4 regions of the Paenibacillus sp. Marseille-Q7038 genome follow, and region 1 is predicted to be linked to each of the others. Evidence: riboswitches for the same ligand, from Rfam matches in the RefSeq annotation. Region 1 holds a riboswitch; each other region holds the start of a gene.
The links. A riboswitch is a leader RNA that binds a small molecule or an ion and turns the genes downstream of it on or off. The one in region 1 is predicted to bind cyclic di-AMP.
Positions count from the first base shown of each region.

Region 2: linked by a shared signal. The riboswitch ahead of ehuB (ectoine/hydroxyectoine ABC transporter substrate-binding protein EhuB) and the one ahead of ACWPWY_RS18980 (ubiquitin-like domain-containing protein) in region 1 are both predicted to bind cyclic di-AMP.
Region 3: linked by a shared signal. The riboswitch ahead of ACWPWY_RS05685 (C40 family peptidase) and the one ahead of ACWPWY_RS18980 (ubiquitin-like domain-containing protein) in region 1 are both predicted to bind cyclic di-AMP.
Region 4: linked by a shared signal. The riboswitch ahead of ACWPWY_RS01000 (hypothetical protein) and the one ahead of ACWPWY_RS18980 (ubiquitin-like domain-containing protein) in region 1 are both predicted to bind cyclic di-AMP.

Region 1 covers NZ_CBCOOM010000002.1:375,835-381,477, forward strand. Annotated here, with positions in the region: gene yabG (sporulation peptidase YabG) at 1-347, opposite strand, end outside; gene rsmA (16S rRNA (adenine(1518)-N(6)/adenine(1519)-N(6))-dimethyltransferase RsmA) at 449-1,330, opposite strand; gene rnmV (ribonuclease M5) at 1,344-1,889, opposite strand; gene ACWPWY_RS18980 (ubiquitin-like domain-containing protein) at 2,056-3,264, opposite strand; cyclic di-AMP (ydaO/yuaA leader) riboswitch at 3,536-3,751, opposite strand; gene ACWPWY_RS18985 (TatD family hydrolase) at 3,941-4,705, opposite strand; gene ACWPWY_RS18990 (HD domain-containing protein) at 4,767-5,643, opposite strand, start outside.
Region 2 covers NZ_CBCOOM010000001.1:1,194,682-1,200,324, reverse strand. Annotated here, with positions in the region: gene ehuD (ectoine/hydroxyectoine ABC transporter permease subunit EhuD) at 1-526, opposite strand, end outside; gene ehuC (ectoine/hydroxyectoine ABC transporter permease subunit EhuC) at 530-1,183, opposite strand; gene ehuB (ectoine/hydroxyectoine ABC transporter substrate-binding protein EhuB) at 1,185-2,039, opposite strand; cyclic di-AMP (ydaO/yuaA leader) riboswitch at 2,393-2,536, opposite strand; gene ACWPWY_RS05750 (hypothetical protein) at 3,323-3,958, opposite strand; gene ACWPWY_RS05745 (hypothetical protein) at 4,006-4,467, opposite strand; gene ACWPWY_RS05740 (diguanylate cyclase domain-containing protein) at 4,919-5,643, opposite strand, start outside.
Region 3 covers NZ_CBCOOM010000001.1:1,174,206-1,179,848, forward strand. Annotated here, with positions in the region: gene ACWPWY_RS05675 (glucose-1-phosphate adenylyltransferase) at 1-722, shown strand, start outside; gene glgD (glucose-1-phosphate adenylyltransferase subunit GlgD) at 748-1,848, shown strand; gene ACWPWY_RS05685 (C40 family peptidase) at 1,940-2,401, opposite strand; cyclic di-AMP (ydaO/yuaA leader) riboswitch at 2,406-2,546, opposite strand; gene ACWPWY_RS05690 (hypothetical protein) at 2,836-4,551, opposite strand; gene ACWPWY_RS05695 (DUF7507 domain-containing protein) at 4,548-5,643, opposite strand, start outside.
Region 4 covers NZ_CBCOOM010000001.1:200,998-206,640, reverse strand. Annotated here, with positions in the region: gene ACWPWY_RS01020 (organic hydroperoxide resistance protein) at 1-125, opposite strand, end outside; gene ACWPWY_RS01015 (serine hydrolase domain-containing protein) at 384-1,298, shown strand; gene ACWPWY_RS01010 (Nramp family divalent metal transporter) at 1,613-2,920, shown strand; gene ACWPWY_RS01005 (HAD family hydrolase) at 2,993-3,664, opposite strand; gene ACWPWY_RS01000 (hypothetical protein) at 3,865-4,278, opposite strand; cyclic di-AMP (ydaO/yuaA leader) riboswitch at 4,424-4,594, opposite strand; cyclic di-AMP (ydaO/yuaA leader) riboswitch at 4,687-4,905, opposite strand; gene ACWPWY_RS00995 (glutathione peroxidase) at 5,271-5,643, shown strand, end outside.

The DNA.
Region 1 (5,643 bases):
TCCCCATCCAAATGCAACACCTTACCAGGCATTTCAAAATAAGAAGGGGTTTCTGTCTTTGCTGCTGTATGGTTCCAATCATCAATAAGTCCTGCCTGATTTCGTTGTGCCTGTTCTTTGCGATGCTGCTGAAGCAGCGAATACGACTCATTGGCTTTAATATGAGCCAATCTTGTTTTTTTTGTTTCTGGTTCGTATGGCACTTTCACCAAATCATCCAGGGGGGAATCGGCAAGAAGCCTGAATTCGGTTCCTTTAATCACCGCTTTATCCTCCTGGAGAGCCTCTACTCGGAAAGTAACGTCACCACCGTACGACTTCCGAATGACCAAGTCTCCTAAATTCATCAACATTATCACCTCTAACCCTATGGTATGGGCGTCCCCCTGCTTTGGTTCGTAGGTGATAAAAAATATGAATTCTTAGATCCTTGGACTGTAATATTAGTTTACTCCGTACCTATGCCTGCTTCCAGTAAAACAGCACTCAAACGAGCGTACTCCTCGATACTGAGTGTTTCCCCGCGTCTAGTCGGTTCAATACCTGCCTTAAGCAGAAGCGGTTCTAATTCATCTTTGTTTTCTTTGGTAAAGAAACGGCTTTTTAAGTTGTTTGCTATCGTCTTCCGTCGTTGAGCAAAAGAAGCATGGACCACTTCGAAGAAGTGTTTTTCGCTTACCACCTCAACAGGCGGCTTTTCCCTTACCTTCAATCGAATAACGGCAGACTCTACATTAGGCTGAGGTATAAAGACCGTATGCGGTACGATGCATACTAGCTTTGGATCACTGTAATATTGCACAGCAATACTAAGGGTGCCGTACTCTTTTGTGCCTGGAGATGCAGCCATTCTCTCTGCTACCTCTTTCTGAATCATGACCACAATGTTGTCGATCGGCAGCTTCTCTTCGAGCAGCTTCATCAGAATAGGAGTTGTCACATAATAAGGAAGGTTAGCCACGACGCTGACTTTATCGACATCACTAAAATTTTCTTTAAATAATGCAGGTAAATCTGTTTTAAGAACATCGCCATGATGTAAATATATATTAGGATAAGGTTCAAGTACTTCTCGCAAAATCGGGATCAGGCGTTGGTCAATCTCTACTGCAGTTACCTTCTTAGCTGCCTGAGCCAGTTTTTCAGTCAGTGCCCCAATACCTGGTCCAATCTCCAACGCACCTTTGTTTTCATCCAGATTTGCAGCATCTACAATTTTGTGGAGGATGTTCTGATCAATAAGAAAGTTTTGTCCCAAGCTTTTCTTGAAAGAAAATCCGTGTCTTGCAATAATCTCTTTTGTCCGCCTTGGTGTTGCAATTTCATCCATACCCTTCACGTTCTCACAATCCTTTTTGTTCAATTTGCTCAAGTGCATTTACAAACTCTTCACGACTAATCTGAAACATTGTCAATCTTTTATATAGCTGTTTTCCATTACAATAACCAATTCCTAAGATATTACCAAGCTCCATACGCCGAGAAGCGGCATTTGGGTGCACAATAAGTCCTGCTTCGATCAAGTCCTGCCAGTCAATAAGCGGCTTAGCTGTCTCATACGCCGTATGAGCTCGTGATAATGCCTCACGAATCGCTTCCGGTGAAGCATTCTCAACACCAATATCACCTTTACGAGTCGCATCTTTTTCTTTTATAAAAGCATGACTTACCCCGGGAACTTTATTCGCTATTATTTTACGAATACGTTCTCCTGCATGATCAGGATCTGTAAATACAATTACGCCCCTTCTCTGCTGGGCAAGTTCGATTTTTCTCAAAATTTGAGCATTAATAGCAGAGCCCCCAGTTTCAATGGTATCCGCATCTACAGCACGTTTAATGGCAACTGTATCATCTCTGCCTTCAACAACAATAATTTCTTTAATCATGACCGCTTGACTTCCTTTCTAAACAAAAAGAGAAGAGGAAAATTTCCTCTTCTGCATGTAAGAGGCAAACGATAGACCTGTGGTCTAAACTTTCGTTTACCTTATATAGCATCACCGAATCATGTTGTTAATACTATAGCATTAGCGATGCATTGTAAATTATATTTTAGTTCAGTTCCGGCTTCACAGGACCGATAACATACACGGTTTTTCCCTTTTTACGGCCAAAAGTCAAGGCTTGATCCAGACTGTCATAATACACGTCTATTTTATTTCCTTTAATAGCTCCGCCCGTATCTTCAGCACGGCGGAAGCCGACGCCTTCAATGTATACCCACCATCCAAGTGGAATCACATTTGGATCTACAGCAATTGTACGTCCTTCCTGTACACGAGTACCGGACGCTGTTTTCGTTCCTATACCTTCTTCTTCCGAAGAATAGGCTGTCATAGACACATTATTAAGTACTTTTTTTGCTTTGAAAGACACACCGTCTTTCGTTATTGTATCACTGGTTGAAGAAGAGGAAGATACCTTCTTCACTTTATCCGATAAAGATTTGTTACTTGTATTAGGTGTACTTGCTGCCGCCACAAGTGTCTCGGGTTCAGGTTCAGGTTCAGGTTTAGGCTCTGGCTTTTTCTTGGATCCGACAGCAATGACTTTATCGACTCGGTTCTTCGCAACTGTCTTATCCGTCATTTTCTTGGATACCAACTCGCCGTCCTGGAACACTTTCTCGATGGTTTGAACCATCACACCTTCTTGCCCATTTTGTATTACGCGGTTATCCCCTTTGTACAAGCTAGGGTCAGCAGTTTTGATTACTTTATAAGGAATCGCAACTTCTTGTTTTGCCGTTTGTTTTGCTACCCGGACAATTTTAATATTAAGATCTGCTTTCACCGCGGTGTCCACAGAAGGATATACTTTATCATCTTCTGATACCTTCACGCCCTCATTTGCAAGCGCTTCTTGGACTGTATCCTTTGTCGTATAAATTTGTTCCGTTTTTCCATCCGCTGTTACGTTCACTGCAACAGCTCGTTTAATGGTAACTTGATCTCCATCTTTGATTGCTCCATTCAGCGGCATCGAAATCTCATCATGGGGGCTTACTGTGATTGCATGCTCATCCAGCATTTCATTAAGCATACCCTCACGAGTTTCCAGCGTTTGGACCTTGCCATCCACGACTAGTGAAATTTCTTTACCTCCCTGACTGTAAACAATAAGAGAGACCATAACTAACAGTGCGATTGAGAAGATTGCGACTAGTATCATTTGACGCAGATTCTCATGCTTCCATCGCAACGCGTAAGACTTGCTGGATGATGGTGACTCATGGGTCTCCTCTGGTTGGAAATTTCCCACTTACTCCGTCCTCCTTCGTAGCCCCGCCGTCAAGAGTAATGCATGATAGTATTTTGACGCGACTATTACATTTGTATACAGAATCAGATCACTCTGTTTCTGCACCATGTGCCACTCTTCGCGGCATGATGTTTCCTCCTGTTAACCAACAGTATGACGAGGTTGTAACTTTTATTCTTCTAAAACAAAAAAGCCAGTAGAGAGTTTTTGAGGAGCTCTCTCATGGCTTCCGGGTAAGTTCACAAGAATAACCGGAAACATCATACGCGAGTTTACCTCTTTATACGCTTACGGAGTTAGCTGTCGGATTGGGACGCAAGAGTCGCCCTGGATCAGGTCATTAGCTCATGGCTAGTGCCTTTTCCTTCACCCCAAGACTCAAAATGAATCAAATATGATGGTCTAAAGTGTATAGCGATATGCTTGTAAGACCACCTTATTGGTTCCCCCGTTCTTCGGTTTTCGAAGAATTCAGCGAGAATAACACACGAAGTGAATTTTTCAACATTTCACTGAAACGATGATATCCTGTTTATATGCATGTTGTAAAGCCGTATTCAACTACGTTTTTCTAAATAAATGGTTAAAAGTTTGTAATAAACACGTGAAAAACCTTCCAAAAAGGTGAATCGCTCTTGTTTACTCACTATTTCATCTATTTTGCTCCATATATGAACTATATTCCAAATAGTTCCAGTGCATTTCGGGTCGTAATCTGCCCGATTTCCTCTACAGATACCCCCTTTAATGCTGCTGCAGCTTCTGCCACGAGCGCTACATGTGCCGTTTCATTTCGCTTTCCGCGATACGGATGTGGTGTAAGGTATGGAGAGTCCGTCTCAATCAATAATCGATCCATAGGTACCTTGGCAAGTACCTCTTTCGGCTGTTTCGCATTCTTAAAAGTAATAGGGCCTCCGAACGAAAGATGGAATCCCATATCAAGACACATTTGTGCCGTTTCCCAGCTTCCTGAAAAAGAGTGCATGATTCCGCCGACTTCATGTGCTTTTTCTTCACGCAGGATTTTAACTATATCCTCATGAGCGTCTCGGTTATGAATAACAATCGGCATGCCGATTTCTCTAGCAAGTCCAATCTGACGCCGTAAAACCGTATGCTGAATTTCTTTCGGAGAAGTATCCCAGTGGTAGTCTAGCCCAATCTCCCCGATCGCTACCACTTTCTCATGCTCACACAAAGAAGCAATCCATTCCAGGTCTCCATCTTTCATCGTAATGGCATCAACCGGATGCCAGCCAACAGCTCCGTAGATGAAATCGTACTTTTCGACAAGTTCCATGGTCGTCGGTATCGTTTCGCGATTAAAACCGATATTTACCATCCGAGTTACTCCCGCATCGAGAGCACGCTGGATCACTTCTTCTCGATCGTTGTCAAATTCTGCTGCATCTAAATGGGTATGTGTGTCAAATAACATCGTTTTGTGCCCCTCTCTTGCTATGAATGAAAAGTATCTATTCTAAAAAAAGATTACATGCTTATGAAAATATTTTTGCAATTTGAGGTGGAAGTTGTTCTAGAACGGCTCTCACTTTTTCTTGTGGAAAATATAAATGATAATTGCCTCGCTGAATTCCACTAATGGACCGAACGATTTCAGATACTTCTGAGATATCGCGCAGTCGTTCCTGTTTATCGATGATAATGATTTGCTTTTGGCTATCCTCATCATCCGGACGAAACACATCATACGGCAGATCTGATGGAAAATCAATTTCCAGGTCATACTCTGGATTAAGTCCCGCTTCTTGAAAAGCATTTGTCATTTCTGTGATTTCATCAGCTGACTTAAGATCTACTTCTACATATTTATACAGTTTTCGATCCAAGAATCGCGTACATAATTCCCGCAGCAATTCATCCTTTTCTTCCGTCCACTGGTTAAATGCAGTTTGTATAATGGACTCATCAATACGAAGATATTCTTGTACCGTAATATTCCCTTTAATGAGGGAAAGGAGTGAGGGTAACATAAATCCGAATGAATATTCGCTTTGAACAAGCTCTTTTGCTCTTCTAAAGATTTGACGAAGAATAATTTCTGAACTGCGGGTTACAGGGTGGAAATATACTTGCCAATACATTTGATAACGAGCCATAAGATAATCTTCTACAGCATGCATTCCTGAATCCTTTACGACAACCCTGCCATGATACGGACGCAGCATTCGTAGAATTCGATCGAGATCAATCGTGCCATAGTTTACCCCAGTATAATAAGCATCTCGTAATAAATAATCCATACGATCCGCATCCAGTGGACTCGACACAAGGTTTACTACAATTGGTTTATCGTAGGTCTTTTCAATGACAGAAGCGATCTTCTCGGGAAAATCAGGCGAAACCGTTCTTAGA
Region 2 (5,643 bases), on a different contig from region 1:
TAGCTGTGAGCATAAGCTCAACCAACGTAATTGCACATAAAATAGGTGTCTCTTTGAACATAACGATCAGATAATTTCCAAGTACCGGTATAATCGGTGGAATCGCTTGGGGTAAAATAATTTTCTTCCAGGTTTGAGATTTCGTATAATTCAGTGCTTTTGCAGCTTCCCATTGACCTTTTGGAACAGCCTCAATTCCAGAGCGATATACCTCTGAGAGGTATGTGCTGTAATGAAGCCCGAGTGCTATGACCCCAGTATAGAAAGCCGGAACGGAAATACCCACAAGTAACGGCAGACTGTAATAAAGAAAGAACACTTGAACTAGCAAAGGTGTATTACGTATGAACTCGATAACTCCTTTTGTCACTAACGATAGAAGTTTAAATCGACTTCGTGCCATAAAAGCGAGAAGTAAACCAACGAATAGTGCCAACACGAAAGCATAAATCGTAATCAATACCGTCATTTTTAATGCCCCAATTAACTGCGGCAAAATATCAAATACATAATTCCAATCCCACATTTGTTACAGCCTCCCCGTTGTCAATTTCCGTTCAAGTAACCGAACAGCGATAGAAACTAGGGTAGCTATAACAAAATACATCAGCAAAAGCAGCACCAAGATCTCCGTTGTAAAAGAGATGTAGTTATTGCGCAGCACCATTGCCTGATATGTCAGATCAGCCATCGTAATAAAATAGACGAGCGATGTTGATTTAATCAATTCCACCATCTGGTTCCCGAAAGACGGTAGCATTTGTAGCGAAGCTTGAGGAAGTATGACATGAGTTAACCTTTGCCAGGATTTCATATTTAAGGCTATAGCAGCCTCCGTCTGTCCTTTTGGAACTGCAAGCACTGCGCTTCGTACAATTTCTGATCCGTATGCCCCGAAGTTAAGTCCTATGGCAAGAATAGCAGCTAACATTTTCGGAAGCTCAATGCCGATAAAGGGGAGAGCGAAGTATAACCAGAATAATTGAACCAGTAAGGAGGTTCCGCGAAAAATCTCCACATAAATCGCTGAAACAGTACGTACAATCCAGAGTTTTGATAACCTAAGTAAGCCAACAATAAAGGACACAATGATTGCTAATATGGATGAGAAAAAAGCAACCAAGACCGTGATTTCTGCCCCTTTTAATAACGAAGGAAGAAAATCAATCCATGAATTTGGCATGTTATTCTCCGCAAAGCGCAATAGCTGTCATATCGCCTGGAAGCTCATCCTCTGTGAATCCAAACTTTTGCAATATTTCGAGCAACTCGCCTGAGTCTTTCATTTTTTGAAGTTCTGCATTATATGCCGCTTGAAACTCAGTGTCTGCTTGACGAAAAGCGGTCGCCCCATATCCGCGAACACTCTCACCATCTACTATAGGTTGAGTGAAGTCAGCAACACGCTCAATTTTATTATCATTGGCCGATTCGAGCATCGCCTGAAGTGATGGCCCGGTCATTGTTATAGCTTGCACACGGTCAGCTTGGAGTGCGCTAATCGCTGAAGCTTGGTCAGGAACTTGAATAATACGATCGGAAGGAATACCAGACTTTTCTAAATACTCGATCTCCACGGCACCTGTCATGACAGCGACTTTTGCATCCTCGTTACTCGCGATACCTTCGTAACTTACAAGATCTAGCGGATTCCCCTGCTTAACTGCAAGTGCTTCTCCAATGCTATACTCCGGATCCGCGAATAGGACGGCAGAACAACGATTTGGATTGATAAACATTCCCGCTGTAATAAGATCGAACCTCTTAGCTTGCAAGCCGGCTACTAATGAACCAAACTCTGTTAGCTCCCCTCTCATCTCCTTCACGCCTAGCCGCTCTAGAATAACACGTGCTATTTCAACAGCTTCTCCTGTTAGTGTTCCATCAGCCTCTTTGTATGCGTATGGCTTTTCATTTGCAAATCCTACGGTGATGTAACCTCTCTCAATCGCTTCCTCCAGCGGATTCCCACTTGTACTGCATGCTGCTAGAGAAATCACAAAGATTAAGGACATTACGAGAACAAAAACTTTTCTCAAAGCATTCCACAACCTTTCTCCGTTTCTAGATTCAAAAAAATGACACAACGAATACACCAAGTAAACATACATTTTTACTTGGATTTAATCCTTGAGAAAGTCTTATTCTGCTTACTTGAAACAGAAAACTGAATGCAGGTGTGCCCTGTACCTCCCCTCCAACTCAAGCACATCTTTACTTGTCAAAATAAGCACACATGTAAACCGCACTTGGACTTCAGTAAACGGAAAAAGACCTCCACACAGGGGATTAAGACATAGCTCCGCCAGCAGGGGGTCAACAAACAAAGACAAAGGCCCCTATGATTAATGAGTAAAGGGCCTTTGTTATGTGAATTCATTATGTATGTATTAAAGGACCCATCCACTGCTGACGAGGTTAGCTGACGGACTCGGGTAAGATGGTACCCTACACATGGATTCATGTGACTCGCCCCTGAAAACTGGTTCCCCCGCTCTTCAGAAAGTGCTTTCTGAAAACTAAGCGTGAGTCCATAATAAAGGGATATTTTGGAAATGTCAAACTCATTAAGAGTCTTTCTGGTGATAAATGATTGTTTTAACGAAGTTTGAAATTTGGATAATAACTGGATTTTTTCGTTCGATTACGCGATGTAAAAGTTGTATAAGACAAGCTTTAAACAATGAGAATTTAGCTATATAGCAAGCATTTGGCGAAGGAAGAGAATAATGAAAGGAGGCTCTACTTTACTTCTTTTTATTTACTTAGAATCAGGGTCAAATTGAAGAAAATTCAGCCTAATAAATTTATTTAAAAAACAGTTTATTACTGTTGAAGAAGAACGTTTCCTAAATGTATGAGAACGATGCTTTTCGGTGAACTTGCTCATACCACGTGCATGTTAAGAAACCGAGCGTTGCTGATCAAAAGTACATTTCCATCTCAATTTCGTTTAAAATATCTTGGTATTTATCTACTATTTAACAACTTTTAACCTTCTAAGTAATATATTTGTTTGATATGCTTAACCAACATCAATGTGTAAACTGGAGGTTTAAACTATATTGTCAACTAAAATCAAACCCAAACTTCGTTATCTGGGAAAGATAACTCAATCACCGTTTTGCTAGGAGATGCCATTACCTCTGTCAATATTAAGATTCCGGAAATAGTAAAGGATCTTCTCGTTGTCGTCTTGCTTGAGAATAATTTTACCAAAAAAATATGATAACGAACAATTTTTGGTTGAAATCTAACTCTACTATTGAATTCACCAAAAAGCGGAGAACTGTTAGTTAAAGCTCTCCGCTTTTTTAAATTACTATTGTGGTATTTTATCCACAGCCTCTACTGTCATATACAGAATGTGCATGATGTGATTCTCCCGAATCGCCTGCTTAAGCTGCCTAGCATCTAATAAATCACGATACCGTATCCGCCTATTCGTATTCATTAAATAAGCACCTACGATTTGTTTTTCCCCTTCAATCAGCGAAACATCTTCATCCTCTGGCAATGCCTCCACCCATGAAGTTGCGAGCCCCTTACCTTCCTCCATTGTTGCTTTAGGCAGTTCATATAAACTTGTACTTGCTCCATCTACATTGAGTTGTGCGAGTATCTGATCTCCATGATTCATTAATACCAGTCCAAGATCATACTTATCATCTTCTCTTTCAATAAAATTACCCGTAGATAATTCCTGAGTCACTTCTTGAAGCTGTCCACCAATGTAAGTATCAATTCCAAAATGCACCCATTTCTCTGCTCCGTTTGGAATGAATGCTTTATAAAAATGCGCCTCTCCAAGATGCAATTCCGTAAATGTTTTTTCATATGCCGGCTGCACACTTCGAGCAATGGTGGCCTCAGTGGACTGGTCTTCATTCGTACATCCCATAGATACAATAGAAATTGCAAAAGTTACTACCGCGATCCATACAGAACGTTTACGCATTTAATCACTCCCTCTCTATAGAAGGAACACAATGTACATATAAAAAGTTATGGCTGCAACATCTGATAAGAAAATTCTTTTGCACAAAGCTCAAGCCCATAACAAAAAGAACGATTTTGCGAAATATAGAATGAGGATAGATCATAACGATGTTTGAATCCTTCATAAGTAACTAATAAACGATATCCCATCCGCTGCATTGCATACTTCACAAATTGATCCGTATTCGGACCTTCTATTAAAGTAACATACGCATATAGAGAATGGTCCTCTGGTTCATCCAAAATACTCACGCCAGCACATGAATATTCCGTTTTGAAATCAAGCTTTTTAAGAGCCATGAGAGCGGGATAGATGGAAGCATCGACTTCTATATCATCGAAAAGCATCAGTTTTTTTTGCTCATTTTGAAATTTCGGACGTTCAATCCAAGCGGTGAGTTCCCCCTTGCGTCTCTTCCATCGCTCCGCAGATTGATTACTCCATAATTGTTCTATATCCTGCTCCAATCTGCTATTCTCTCCCTTTTATTCGTTATATTTTCTTCTCATTCTACTATAGCTATGATCAAGTGAATACCTCACAAACATGATATATGCCAAGAAGTAGAGAAAACAAAAAAGAGGCTCTTCAGCCTCCCCAATCGTAACATTTCTTTTATTATGATTTTTTCAAAATCCATGTAAAGGTAAGATGATCTGTGCTGATCTCTACCCTTAAGAGGTCAGCACTCTAGGTGTATGATATCATTCTGCTAGCTAAACTTCTTTTTCCATCTCTGAGAGATCTGCTCCCTCTAAAACATCTACTTGCTCTTCGTATTTAAATCTATTCGCAGTGCTTAAATCATTCTTTTACTTTCTATTTAACTAAATCAATTTTCAGCGATTTGTAAATAATTATAAATTAGGTGACAAATCTTTACTGTGACATTTTTCACATTCATATGACATGAAGCCCTCAAGGTTCATTAGAATTGATACAACGACTATGATCTTCGTTAATATAAAATCTATTTTTACCCTGTCTTTTTGCCATGTATAATCCAGCATCCGCACATTTATAAAGATCATCATAACCATTTGTACTTTGATTTACATAGGCAACCCCAATACTTGTTGAAAGTCCATAACGATCATAGCTGCTCAATTCCCGCCGGATACTGTCTAATAAAGCGTTTAGTTTATCTGATAAAATATCTCTAGTTATATTCGAATGAATAAAAACAACAAATTCATCTCCGCCCATTCTCGCGACAATGTCGTTTTTTCTAAAATAAGATTTCAAGCAACCTGCAAATTTCTTTAATAATTTATCCCCTTCTGGATGTCCCAGTTTATCATTCACCAATTTAAAGTTATCGAGATCAAAAATAAGCATGGTTCCTTGTCCTGGTTCATTTTTTAATGAGGTTTTCACTTTCTTTTCTAGTCCTGCTCTATTGGTCAATTGAGTTAAAGGATCCATCTCAGCACCTTCTTGTGCTGCCTGAAGTTCTTGCTCTATTTTAATTTTTAATTTCACATCTTCCGTTTTATCCATGATCATCCCGTAAAACTCATTTTCTTTTGTAAAAGAAACGATACTGATATATCGATCATTTTCTAGCTTTATAATGTTCTCTTCAGAATCAGTAATCAATGAAGTAAGATATTTTTCAAACCCTTTCGGTGTCTTGGTCATTT
Region 3 (5,643 bases), on a different contig from region 1:
ATGATTCGGACTGCACGATCTCGGTCGTTGATGTACCCATGCATGAAGCAAGCCGGTTTGGCATTTTGAATACAAAAAATAATTATGAGATTTATGAGTTTGAAGAGAAGCCCGAACATCCGAAGAGTACGCTAGCATCCATGGGAGTATACATGTTCAGATGGTCTGTCCTTAGACAACATCTTCTTGAAAGTGAACAAGATCCGGATTCCACCTATGACTTCGGTCATGATATTATTCCACTGCTTCTAAAGAATGAGAAGAAGCTGTACGCTTATCCATTCAGCGGTTACTGGAAAGATGTAGGGACGATTAAGAGCTTATGGGAAGCGAATATGGATCTGTTAAGCGACGACCCTCCGCTGAATTTAAATGATCCGCAGTGGCGTATCTATTCACGTAATCCGAATGAACCGGCGGGCTATATTGGCACAAAAGGGAAGGTACGTAACAGCATCGTGAATGAAGGCTGCATTGTCGAAGGGGAAGTCAGCAAATCGGTATTATTTTATGGGGTAGAGATCGGGGAAGGAAGTGTGATTACGGACTCAGTAATTATGCCTAAAGTGAAAATAGGGAAGAATGTTAGGCTTCACAAGGCGATTGTAAGCGAAGGAACGATTATCGAAGATTACTCCGTTGTTGGGGGTAATGGAGATCAAGAAGATGAAATATTACTGATTGACGAAACATATCGACAACATACTTATGGACTTAGCTAAATATGAATGAGGACGGTGACCGAGTATGCAACAACTCATGGGTGTAGTAAACCTGGATCAAGAGCTCGATTTAATGAATGAATTAACGTATTTTCGTTGCGGTGCTGCCGTTCCTTTTGCAGGTCGGTATCGTTTAATCGATTTTGTATTGTCAAATTTAATGCATTCTAACATTCATCATACCGCGCTATTTGTACGCCGGAAGTATCGGTCGCTACTTGATCATTTGGGGCAGGGAGCTCCATGGGATCTAGATCGCAAACACGGGGGACTCTTTATACTTCCGCCCGACTGGAATGATCCTACGGACCGTTCCAAAGGCGATTTACAGCATTTTCATAATAATCGTGATTATTTTCTTCGAGCAAAAGGCACCCATATTATTCATACGGGCAGTCAGCATATTTACTCTATGGATTATCGTGAAATGTATCAGTTTCATATCTCTCAGCAAGCCGATGTCACTCTTCTTTATAAAAAAGTAGATGAGATCCTTCCTGAACATGAATCCTGCGTACGGGTCGATGTGGACGGTGTGAAAGTTACCGGAATTCATCAAGAAGGAGACCATCCTAATATATATCTTGGTGCCTTTATTATGGAAAAACAATTGTTTTTGAAATTAGTGGATCATTGTATTGCCCATGGTCAAGATTACTTCTTCCGTGACGGTATCCAAGATAATTTGCATAACTTAAACGTTGCTGCTTTTGCTTTTGATGGCTATCATACCGTAATTAACTCGATTGAAAGCTACTATCGCAATAGTATGGATTTACTCAATCAAGAACAATATCAACGTTTGTTTAAACAAAATGAGATTCATACCAAAATCAAATACGAACCGCCGACTAGGTTTCTGGATAATGCGGAAGTAAGCAACTCTTTAATAGCTAATGGCTGTATTATTGGAGGACAGGTCGAGAACAGTATTATTTTTAGAGGAGTTAAAGTTCATAAAGGGGCACAAATTCGGAATTCGATCATCATGCAAAAGTGTGTAATTGAGGAGAATGCAGTGCTTGAGAATGTAATTCTTGATAAAGATGTACATTTAACGGCAGATCGCACACTGATCGGTGACGCTAAGCAGCCTTATGTCATTGCCAAAAGCAGCCAAATTTAAAATTACTAAAAAGGTCGGAGGAGTAATCCTCTGACCTTTTTTATATTGAATTTCTGAAGTTTCATAATCGTGATGGCAGTTTATATGTATACTATAAGCCGGCCTTTTTCGCAGCTGATGAACTAAGTACACGCTTAGCACCATAATATTTTGAGCTCCAATAACCCTTATTAATGGGTGTAATGGCAATACCTTTAGAGGAGGTAGCGGAGACAAAATTGTTATTACTTAGGTATATGCCAACATGCGAGATACCTTTACCGCTTGTATTAAAGAATACAAGATCGCCTTTGGTAAGAGCGGATTTTTTCACTGATGTGCCTTTTTTATATTGTTGCTTCGAACTATGGGGTAAAGATACACCTAGTTTTTTATATACATAACGAGTAAACCCAGAGCAATCAAACCCTGAGAGTGTGGTACCGCCGTATTTATAAGGAACACCAACTGTTTTATTTACTGTGGTAGAAAGTACAGAAGCGGAAGCTTGCCCGAGTCCTGCTGTGAATAGTAATGATAGTCCTAATGCTGCTGCTGCGAGTTTCTTTTTCAAAATGTAATACTCCTTCCAATGCCTGCGAGGTTAGCTAAGGATTCGGTTGAAGGTACCCTATGATCACTCTGTTTCGAGATCAATTCACCCATGGTAGGCGGGTCCCCCGCTTCTTAGGTGCGTAAGAATTCGGCGGTTATCGTGATTGCACCTTGTATATTCATGATAATGATAACAATTAGTTACAAAAATAATTACGAAAATGTTACTTTCTCTACAACGAATTTTAACATTGGCAGAATGAATTATCAACCTGATTTTGCTAATTTCGTTATCATTTTTTCGGATTTATCACGCTTTTGTGAACAATGGTGTTGGTTAACCCTTATTAGCAGAATTATTGGAGATGTTTTAATACCGACTAATTTACTTAGCAACACGATAAAAGAGGCCCGGAAGCATTAAAATAATGCTCTCGGGCCTTTCATTTCTCCTTATTCATCGTGCTCAGTAAAGACAATTTCATAGACATTAGATACCACTTTAAAGGAGTGTATCCGATTATTAAAGTCATAAGTGCAAAGTGCCTGGATCGTGTCGGAAAACACATATTCATCCCGTCCCCGCGAGGGTCTAAAGAGCGGAAGCACTTGCATATGCAGTGTGTAGATAATCTTAATTACTTCACTAGGCTGAATATCTGTAATTTGTACTGTCTGTTGCTCCATCTCAGAATCTGTTAGCTCACGTTTACGATCAGACGACTGAATAATGCCATTTAGGATCGTAGACACACCCGGAGCAGGTAAGGTGAGAAACAAATCTGCTTTCGTATTTCCTAAATTCTGAACGGTTAGCTCAAAAAGAATGTCGTCGCCTGGTTCCACGAACTTCGGTGAGGTGCGGACATGAAGTATTATGCGCGGAGCATAGAAAAAAACAGGAGTAAGAGCTAGTGTTGTCAGTCGAACGGATCTCCCATCATTAATTCGAAATGTGTAAGTCAGCAGTGAGCGGTTCATCCATTCTTCAGCAGGGACAATGGAATTAGGGATCACAGAAACTGACGATTCAAATGTAATGTATATGCTGGCGTGTGGAATTAAGGTGCCTAAAGGAAGTCCGGTATCTAAAGAAACCTCAGGGCGAAGAATGCCGTTTATTTTTACTGTACCTGGAACCAGGTTGAGCTCTGAGGCTTGAAGTAAGTCATAGACTGCTTGGACAGGAACTTCTCCTTTATTTTGGATAAGCACTTCATATATAACGGTATCTTCATAGGTTACTTGATTAGGAGTTATGTTTACGGAAATTGATAACAACGGTTCCACATAGGAGATAGATACCGGGTTTGAACGAATTGTAATTTCTTCTCCCTGATTGATATAAAGTAACATTGCAACACTCGTAAGAGGAGTTGAAGTTGTCTTTTTCCCTATTTTCACCTGATACGATATTTGTGTCGTTGAGTTTGCGGCAACGAAAGGTAATGTAATACCTGCAGATGGATCAAGTTCAGGGGCGAGGAGACCATCAATGACTACACTGCCTGGAAGAAAACGCATCTCACCTACCAATGATGTGCTAACTACTGCATTTCTGATGTCATCTTTGCCTGTATTTGTGATTTGGATAAGAAAAGTGAGGGTATCTCCCTCAAAAGTCTGATTCGTATTGGCATAATAGTAGATTGATAATTGAGAGGGAGATAGGTATAAGGTGACTGGATTAGAGATGAGCTCTTTGGTAATGAGACGACCATCCATCGCTTGGAATGTATAGCTAGCTGTGGCCACATTGATCAGCGTTAAAGAATCAGGAATGCTGCTTACAATGATCTGGAACTGAATCGCAACTTTCTTATTGATCGGCAAGATCCCGATTTGCAGACCCTCTCGGGGATTCGCCCCTGGTATAGGTACGCCATCTTTCAAGAGGCTGTTAGGAATAAAGGAAGTACCCTCCGGTAGCGTATCGGTTAGCGTAACCTCTGCAGGGGCATTCCCTGTATTCTCTATTTCAATCTGATACGTAACGATGCTGTCGAGCGTCACTTGTTCCACTGAAGCACTTTTTTTTAGTGTGAGAATGGCACCTGTTAACGGAATAGATACCATGTTGGAATAAGATACACCTTCAAAGCGGCCGGAAGCAAAACGGACAGAAGATTGATTGTTTAATACATAATTCCTTCTATCCTGCGAATTCATATCGTAACGACCTGTACTTGGAATGTAATTGTTGAGAAAGCTCCTTCTTGAATGGTCCCAACCGTAACACCTGTATTTGGATTGGCATTAGGTCTAGCGTTTCCATCCACAATTACACTTCCAGAAATAAACTCAGTACCAGCAGGCACGGGGTCTACCATGACGACATTTTCAACTTCTACGATTCCATTATTGGTAATAACTACGGTATATGTGATGGTATCGCCAACAACAGCATCTCCTGTAGATGTCGTTTTTATAACCGTTACATTTGGTGATGAGACAGGGATCACGAGCGGGTTAGAACTAAAAGTGCCGCCGAGCAATCGTCCATCTGGGGGTGCGTAAGAAAACGTTCCAAATGCTTGATTGATCAGTTGTTGTAATTCTGGAAGAGTGTCAACGACAATCTGTAAAGTTACGGTAATATTGATATTCGATCCAGGAGCTACATTTCCGAGAGGAATACCTGTTTCCGGATTCACCCCAGGCTGAGGGACTCCATTGATGAGTACACTATTCGGAACCAAAACGGCTCCATCAGGTAAGTCATCCGTTAAAGTGACAATTCCCGGTAAATTACCTGTGTTCGTGAGATTTAAGAAATAGGTTACGGTATCGCCTACCGTCACGTTTGAGGTGCTGGCTGTTTTTAGTAATTGAAAAATAGGCTGGTAGATCGGGATGCTCACTGTGTTGGAATAGGAAGCTCCAGTAAAAGCACCGGAGGTAAAACTAACGGAAGTACGGTTTTGGATTGTGTAAGGAGCACTAGGCAGCGTATTTACGGTCACGTCGAAAGTTACGGTCACTGCACTGCCGGGTGCAATCGTACCTAGGTTAATTCCGCCCGCCGGATTTGCGTCTACTCGAGGACTGCCGCCAACAGTAACACTTCCGGGTACAAAACTACTTTCGATCGCTAACACATCAGACAATACAGCATTATTTACATTCGCAATCCCGTTATTCGTAACAAGGACGCTATATGTGTAGGTGTCACCAACGACTGCGGTTGCTACAGAGGCTGATTTCACGAGTGTAATATTTGGTGAGGAAACAGGTATTTGCAATAAATTACTGACAAAAGAA
Region 4 (5,643 bases), on a different contig from region 1:
TTTCCACCTGCACCGCCCAATTCTTTTGGAGTAGATAAGTCGTGGCGAAGTACACCATCTGATGTTTCAAAAGATCCATCTCTTCCTCCGCGTACGGTTGCGCTTGCTGTATACAATGCTTCCATCTTAATCGCTCCTTATCCTAGTAAATTTAGTATATTAACATCTTGTTCCTAGCTTGTTACGTTAGGATGTGATGTTCCTGCATATCTATTTTTAAACTTCTCACAGGAATTAAAACAAATTCGTTTAAGATTGACTTATTTACACACCTGTAATACCATTCTTTGCACAACAAGAACCCTCTGTTTTGAAATGTTTTTTCGTATGGAATGAGTTACTGATACTCCCTTGACCTAAATAAACAGGAAAGGAAGTTTGTCATGACGATTGATTTAACCAGCTTTGTTCAACAAGTGACGAACAATGAGCTAAATGTCTGCTCTGTTCGAATTCTTCAAGAGGGAAAGCCTGCTGGGGTCTGGGATGTAACAAGGGATGAGCGCCGTCTGCAGCATTCGGTCAGTAAATCTTTTACCAGCATGGCGGTGGGTCTTGCATTAGAAGAAGGAAAATTGTCACTCGAAACAAAACTCAGTGATTTCTTTTCTTACTCTACAACTCATAAATCAGCCAACCCCATGATCCCTTCTCCTGGAGAAATCACACTATATGAACTGCTGACGATGTCAACAGGACATGATAACCCTCCATTATGGGCCCATGAGCGCAATACTCTCATAGAAAAAGACTGGGCCAAGCATTATCTCTCTATACCTCTGGACCGTGCACCGGGAGAACAATTTACATACAGCAGCGGTGATACTTTTATGATATCTGCTCTCGTGCAAGCGGCAGTGGGTGAAACGGTTCGAGATTATTTGGTTCCTCGGCTATTTACTCCACTTGGGATCTATGACGTGGAATGGGATAGCTCGCCGCTTGGCGTTACACTTGGCTGTACTGGACTTAACATCAGCAATGAAGAATTGACTCGGTTCGGTCAGCTGCTATTAAACAAAGGAGAATGGAATGGGGAACAATTAATCCCGGAGTCTTGGATCACTTATGCTACCCGCAAACATATAAATACCCCTGCTGAAGGAGACTGGGGGGTTGGATATGGCTGTCAGTTCTGGATGTGTACTCACGGAGCATACCGTGCAGATGGAGCTCATGGTCAGCTGCTTGTCGTCTTACCTGATAAAGAAGCGGTAATTGCGATTAATAGCGAAGAAAATAATATCCAAGGAATTATGGATGCTGTTTGGTCTGAATTGTATCCACAATTAGGATGAACATTCCCCCTAATACCCTATCTATAGAAGATACTTTAGCAAGCAAAGATAGCATTTCTATTCTTTGCTTGTTTTTTTGTGTATTCAAAATATTAATTTACGTTTATATGTAAAAATGAACATGTACCGCATTAAATAATTTATTTTACTGGTACACAAATGTTGCACTAGACAAATAAAATTGAAGTAGTACAATATATTTTGTAAGCACTAGATATTTTCTGAAAAATATTTAAATTTTCTGTAATTTTCATTTTCAATAGAAACAGGTGACATCTTATGAGTTTTTCTAAAAAACAAAAAAACCAAATTCAATGTACTCTCTATCTGGAGCAGAATCCGGAGATGGAAGTTATACGGGTTCTCTTACGGTGCCTACAGACGCATCCTGGTTACGTAAGCTACTTGCTTTTACCGGCCCCGGCTTCCTTGTCGCGGTTGGTTACATGGACCCAGGGAACTGGGCAACAGATATTGCAGGCGGATCCCAGTTTGGTTATCGCCTGCTGTTTGTCATCGTCCTATCTAATCTCATGGCCGTTGTACTCCAGACACTCTCAGGCAAACTTGGCCTTGTTACAGGTAAAGACCTTGCACAAGCATGCCGTGAACGTTTCAGCCCCGCAGTTGTTGCAGTACTCTGGGTTCTCGCAGAATTAGCCATTGCAGCTACGGATCTTGCAGAAGTCATCGGTTCAGCCATTGCACTCAATTTATTGTTTGGAATCCCTATTTTGTATGGGGTTATAATTACAGCCGTCGATGTTCTTCTAATTCTGCTACTGCAGAATAGAGGAGTTCGGACTTTAGAAAGTATCGTCATCGTCTTAATGGGAACCATCGCAGTTTGTTTTGGGATCGATTTGTTTATGGCGCATCCCAGCAGTTCCGGTATTATGCAAGGTCTCGTTCCCGATGCCGAGGTGCTGCGTAATCCTGAAATGCTCTATATAGCAATTGGTATCCTTGGAGCAACAGTTATGCCGCATAATCTATATCTCCATTCTTCTATCGTGAAGTCACGTAAGATTGAAAATACGGTCAAAGCCAAAAAAGAAGCAATCCATTATACGACGATCGATTCGACCATCGCACTGACGATTGCCATGTTTATTAATGGCGCGATCCTCGTGGTCTCGGCAGCTGCGTTTCACCAAGCAGGGATGTTTGATGTAGCAGATATAACGGATGCATATCATCTGCTTACCCCGCTTCTGGGAACGACGATGGCCAGTATTTTATTCGGGATTGCACTGCTAGCTTCAGGGCAAAACTCAACACTTACCGGCACACTGTCCGGTCAGATTGTAATGGAAGGTTTCCTTAATATCAGATTGCCCGCATGGCTAAGACGACTGGCGACCCGGCTTATTGCCATCATCCCTGCTGTCATTGTTACGGCGATTGCAGGTGAGAAAGGCACCACCGATCTGCTAATTCTGAGCCAAGTCATTTTATCGTTACAGCTTCCTTTTGCCGTCATTCCACTTGTCATGTTTACAAGCAGCAAAAAAATGATGGGCGAATTCGTCAATAAAAAATGGCTAAGCATCTTATCTTGGACCATTGCAGGCATTATTGTTATTTTAAATGTATGTCTGCTCGCATTAACCCTTTTCTAAGCATAAAAAATAGTCTGCACAGAGTTGTTCTACTGTGCAGACTATTTTTTTAAATTCTTTTTCAATTTAGAATTATAAAAGCAGTGATATTAATTCATCTAAACTGGATATGGTATAATCCGGCGTATCACTTGCGCTTGCAGAGGGTTGGTATCTTCCATACCCTTGTAAAATTCGGATTGTTTTCATCCCGAGTAATTTAGCAGGAACAATATCGTTATCAATACGATCACCAATCATTATTGCTTCCGAAGGAGCACAGCCTGCTTTTTGCAAAGCATATTCATACAGTCTTACGTCCGGTTTAGCTAGTCCTTGTTCTGCGGAGCAGGCGATAACATCAACATAGGAACTAAGGCCATATTGCTGAAGCCGTTCAGCTGTACCTGGACTCTGATTCGCAATAATGCCAATTTGGTAATGTTCTCCGAGCTGAGCTAGAATTTTTTTAGCTTCTGGATAAGGGACTTCAAGTTCTTTACGGAATTTCAACTTAGGCCGAATATAAGCCCGATCCTCTTCCTTCGCAATCAACCGAGAGATGGCATACTGCATAGGGGAATCAATAAATGTAGAGTAACTTTCGATAAACTTCCCCCTAACATCCTCAATCGTTATTGAATAACCTCGATCTGCAGCACGCTCTACAAACTGATTCATAATATGGTCCACGGGTATCCATTCATCGACAAGCGTGTCCCCTACATCAAAAAAAAGCCACTTCACGTCAGACCACATTCCCATCTACTGCCTCAACCTTTCAAGTTACAATGATCTTCCATATAAAAAAGACCCATGATGATCATGAGTCTCACACTATGTGCATCTTATTTGACCATTATAGCAATGCAAGATTTGTTCCGCAATCATAGCAGGGATGCCCACCCTACTACATCATAGATGCAAAATAACTTTTACATTTATCATTTCAATCGAAAAACATTCTAATTAACAGCAGCTCGCTCTTCGTTCAACAAGAACCCGACTTCACCCTTGATTGTGAAAACGATATGATTCGCTCCCATCCCCCGGTATACACCGCGAGGATGATTCTGTTGAGTAATGATCGTTATCGGTTTTTGAGTCCATGGTCTGCATATTTGTAGAAAGCGACAGGTTAAATTCATGCTGTTTTCAAACAAAAATATCCGCCCTACTGTTGCATTAGGCAACGCCCATTTATGAGCAAAAGCAGTATCCATTCGGATAATATGCTGCACTCCAAGTCGTCTAACCTGTTTTTCTTCCTGTGCGCTATTCGTGAGAACAGCAAAGGATAGCTTTTTGTACATTAATAACCGAATAAAATTTCGAGCTGCTTCATTAGGTGCAGTAACCAGAATGATTTCATTATTCATTGTGTAAGCCTCCCTATGATTGAAAAGACAACAAAAAAAGAACACCATTTACATCATGAAGGCATGCCGGCGCTCTCCCACCCGAATAGGAATATAAGGAATCACGAAAATTCCTGATTACCCTCTCGGGTGCTCACGGTTCTGCTGCCTCTCCCTATATACGCTTACGAGGTTAGCTGCCGGATTCGGACAAGAGAGAGTTGCCCTATTCCCGGTCTGACGACCCGGAAATTCACCCCTTGGAATAAACAATCTTTCGAATGTTCATTCCCGTTTGGTTCCCCCGTTTTTATAAAAGATCCACCGAAAAATAAATAGATGAATCTAAAAATTCAGCGTAGAAAACAATAAAAAACCACAGAGGGTTAGCGCCCCTGCGGTCGATAAACGATCACAAGATTCATCATTCCTCTCTCAAATTATTAGCTTACGAGGTTAGCTGTCGGATTCGGACGGTGAGAGCCGCCCTTCCTTATCCACCGAATGGCAAATGCCATTCCACTTCAAAAGATTCACCCCAACAAAGTTCCTGAATCAGTTCTCACACCGATTCAATCAGCCCTGCTATCATTGGTTCCCCCGTTTTTCGTTTGAATAAATCAGACGAAAATTCAGCAAGCATAGTAATGAGAATTTCTATTGTTTTATAAAATGTAACTCGTCTTTCTTTGCGCTCAAGATTTACGATATGAATCATACACCCGAAGCGAAATGGTGTAAAGGTACTCAAAAGTTCACTTCAGCCAATATTAAGCCATAATCCCCTTAATTCACTCAAAACACGAAACAATAAAGCTTCCATTTCCTCTAATCTCTTCGTATCTCTGTATTTCACACACTTTCATTAAACCTAGAGAAGACAAGATATAAACTTCCTGCGTATTGTTTAACTTCCTATATTAATTGTTTAAAATTTAATTGTAGAAAATATTGTAAAACCCTTATCCATTCTCTTATAATGAGAAGAAAAAGACGAGGCGGTGGGTCAATCTATGTCCATATATGATTTCAATGTCAGCACCCTGAAAGGTCAAGAGCTTAACATGTCAGCTTACAAAGGTAAAGCTATGCTTATCGTTAATACCGCCAGCAAATGTGGACTATCACCACAATTCAAAGGACTGCAAGAACTCTATGACAAATTCAATCAACAGTCTTTTGAAGTGCTCGGTTTTCCAAGTAATCAATTCGCTCATCAAGAGCCAGGGACAAGCGATGACATCGCTGAATTTTGTCAGATGAATTACAGTGTCAGTTTCCCTATGTTCGAGAAAGTAAATGTGAACGGCGAGGAAGCTCATCCCCTCTTCAAATATTTAACTAGCAAGGCACCTGGTATTTTAGGATCGAAAGCGATTAAATGGA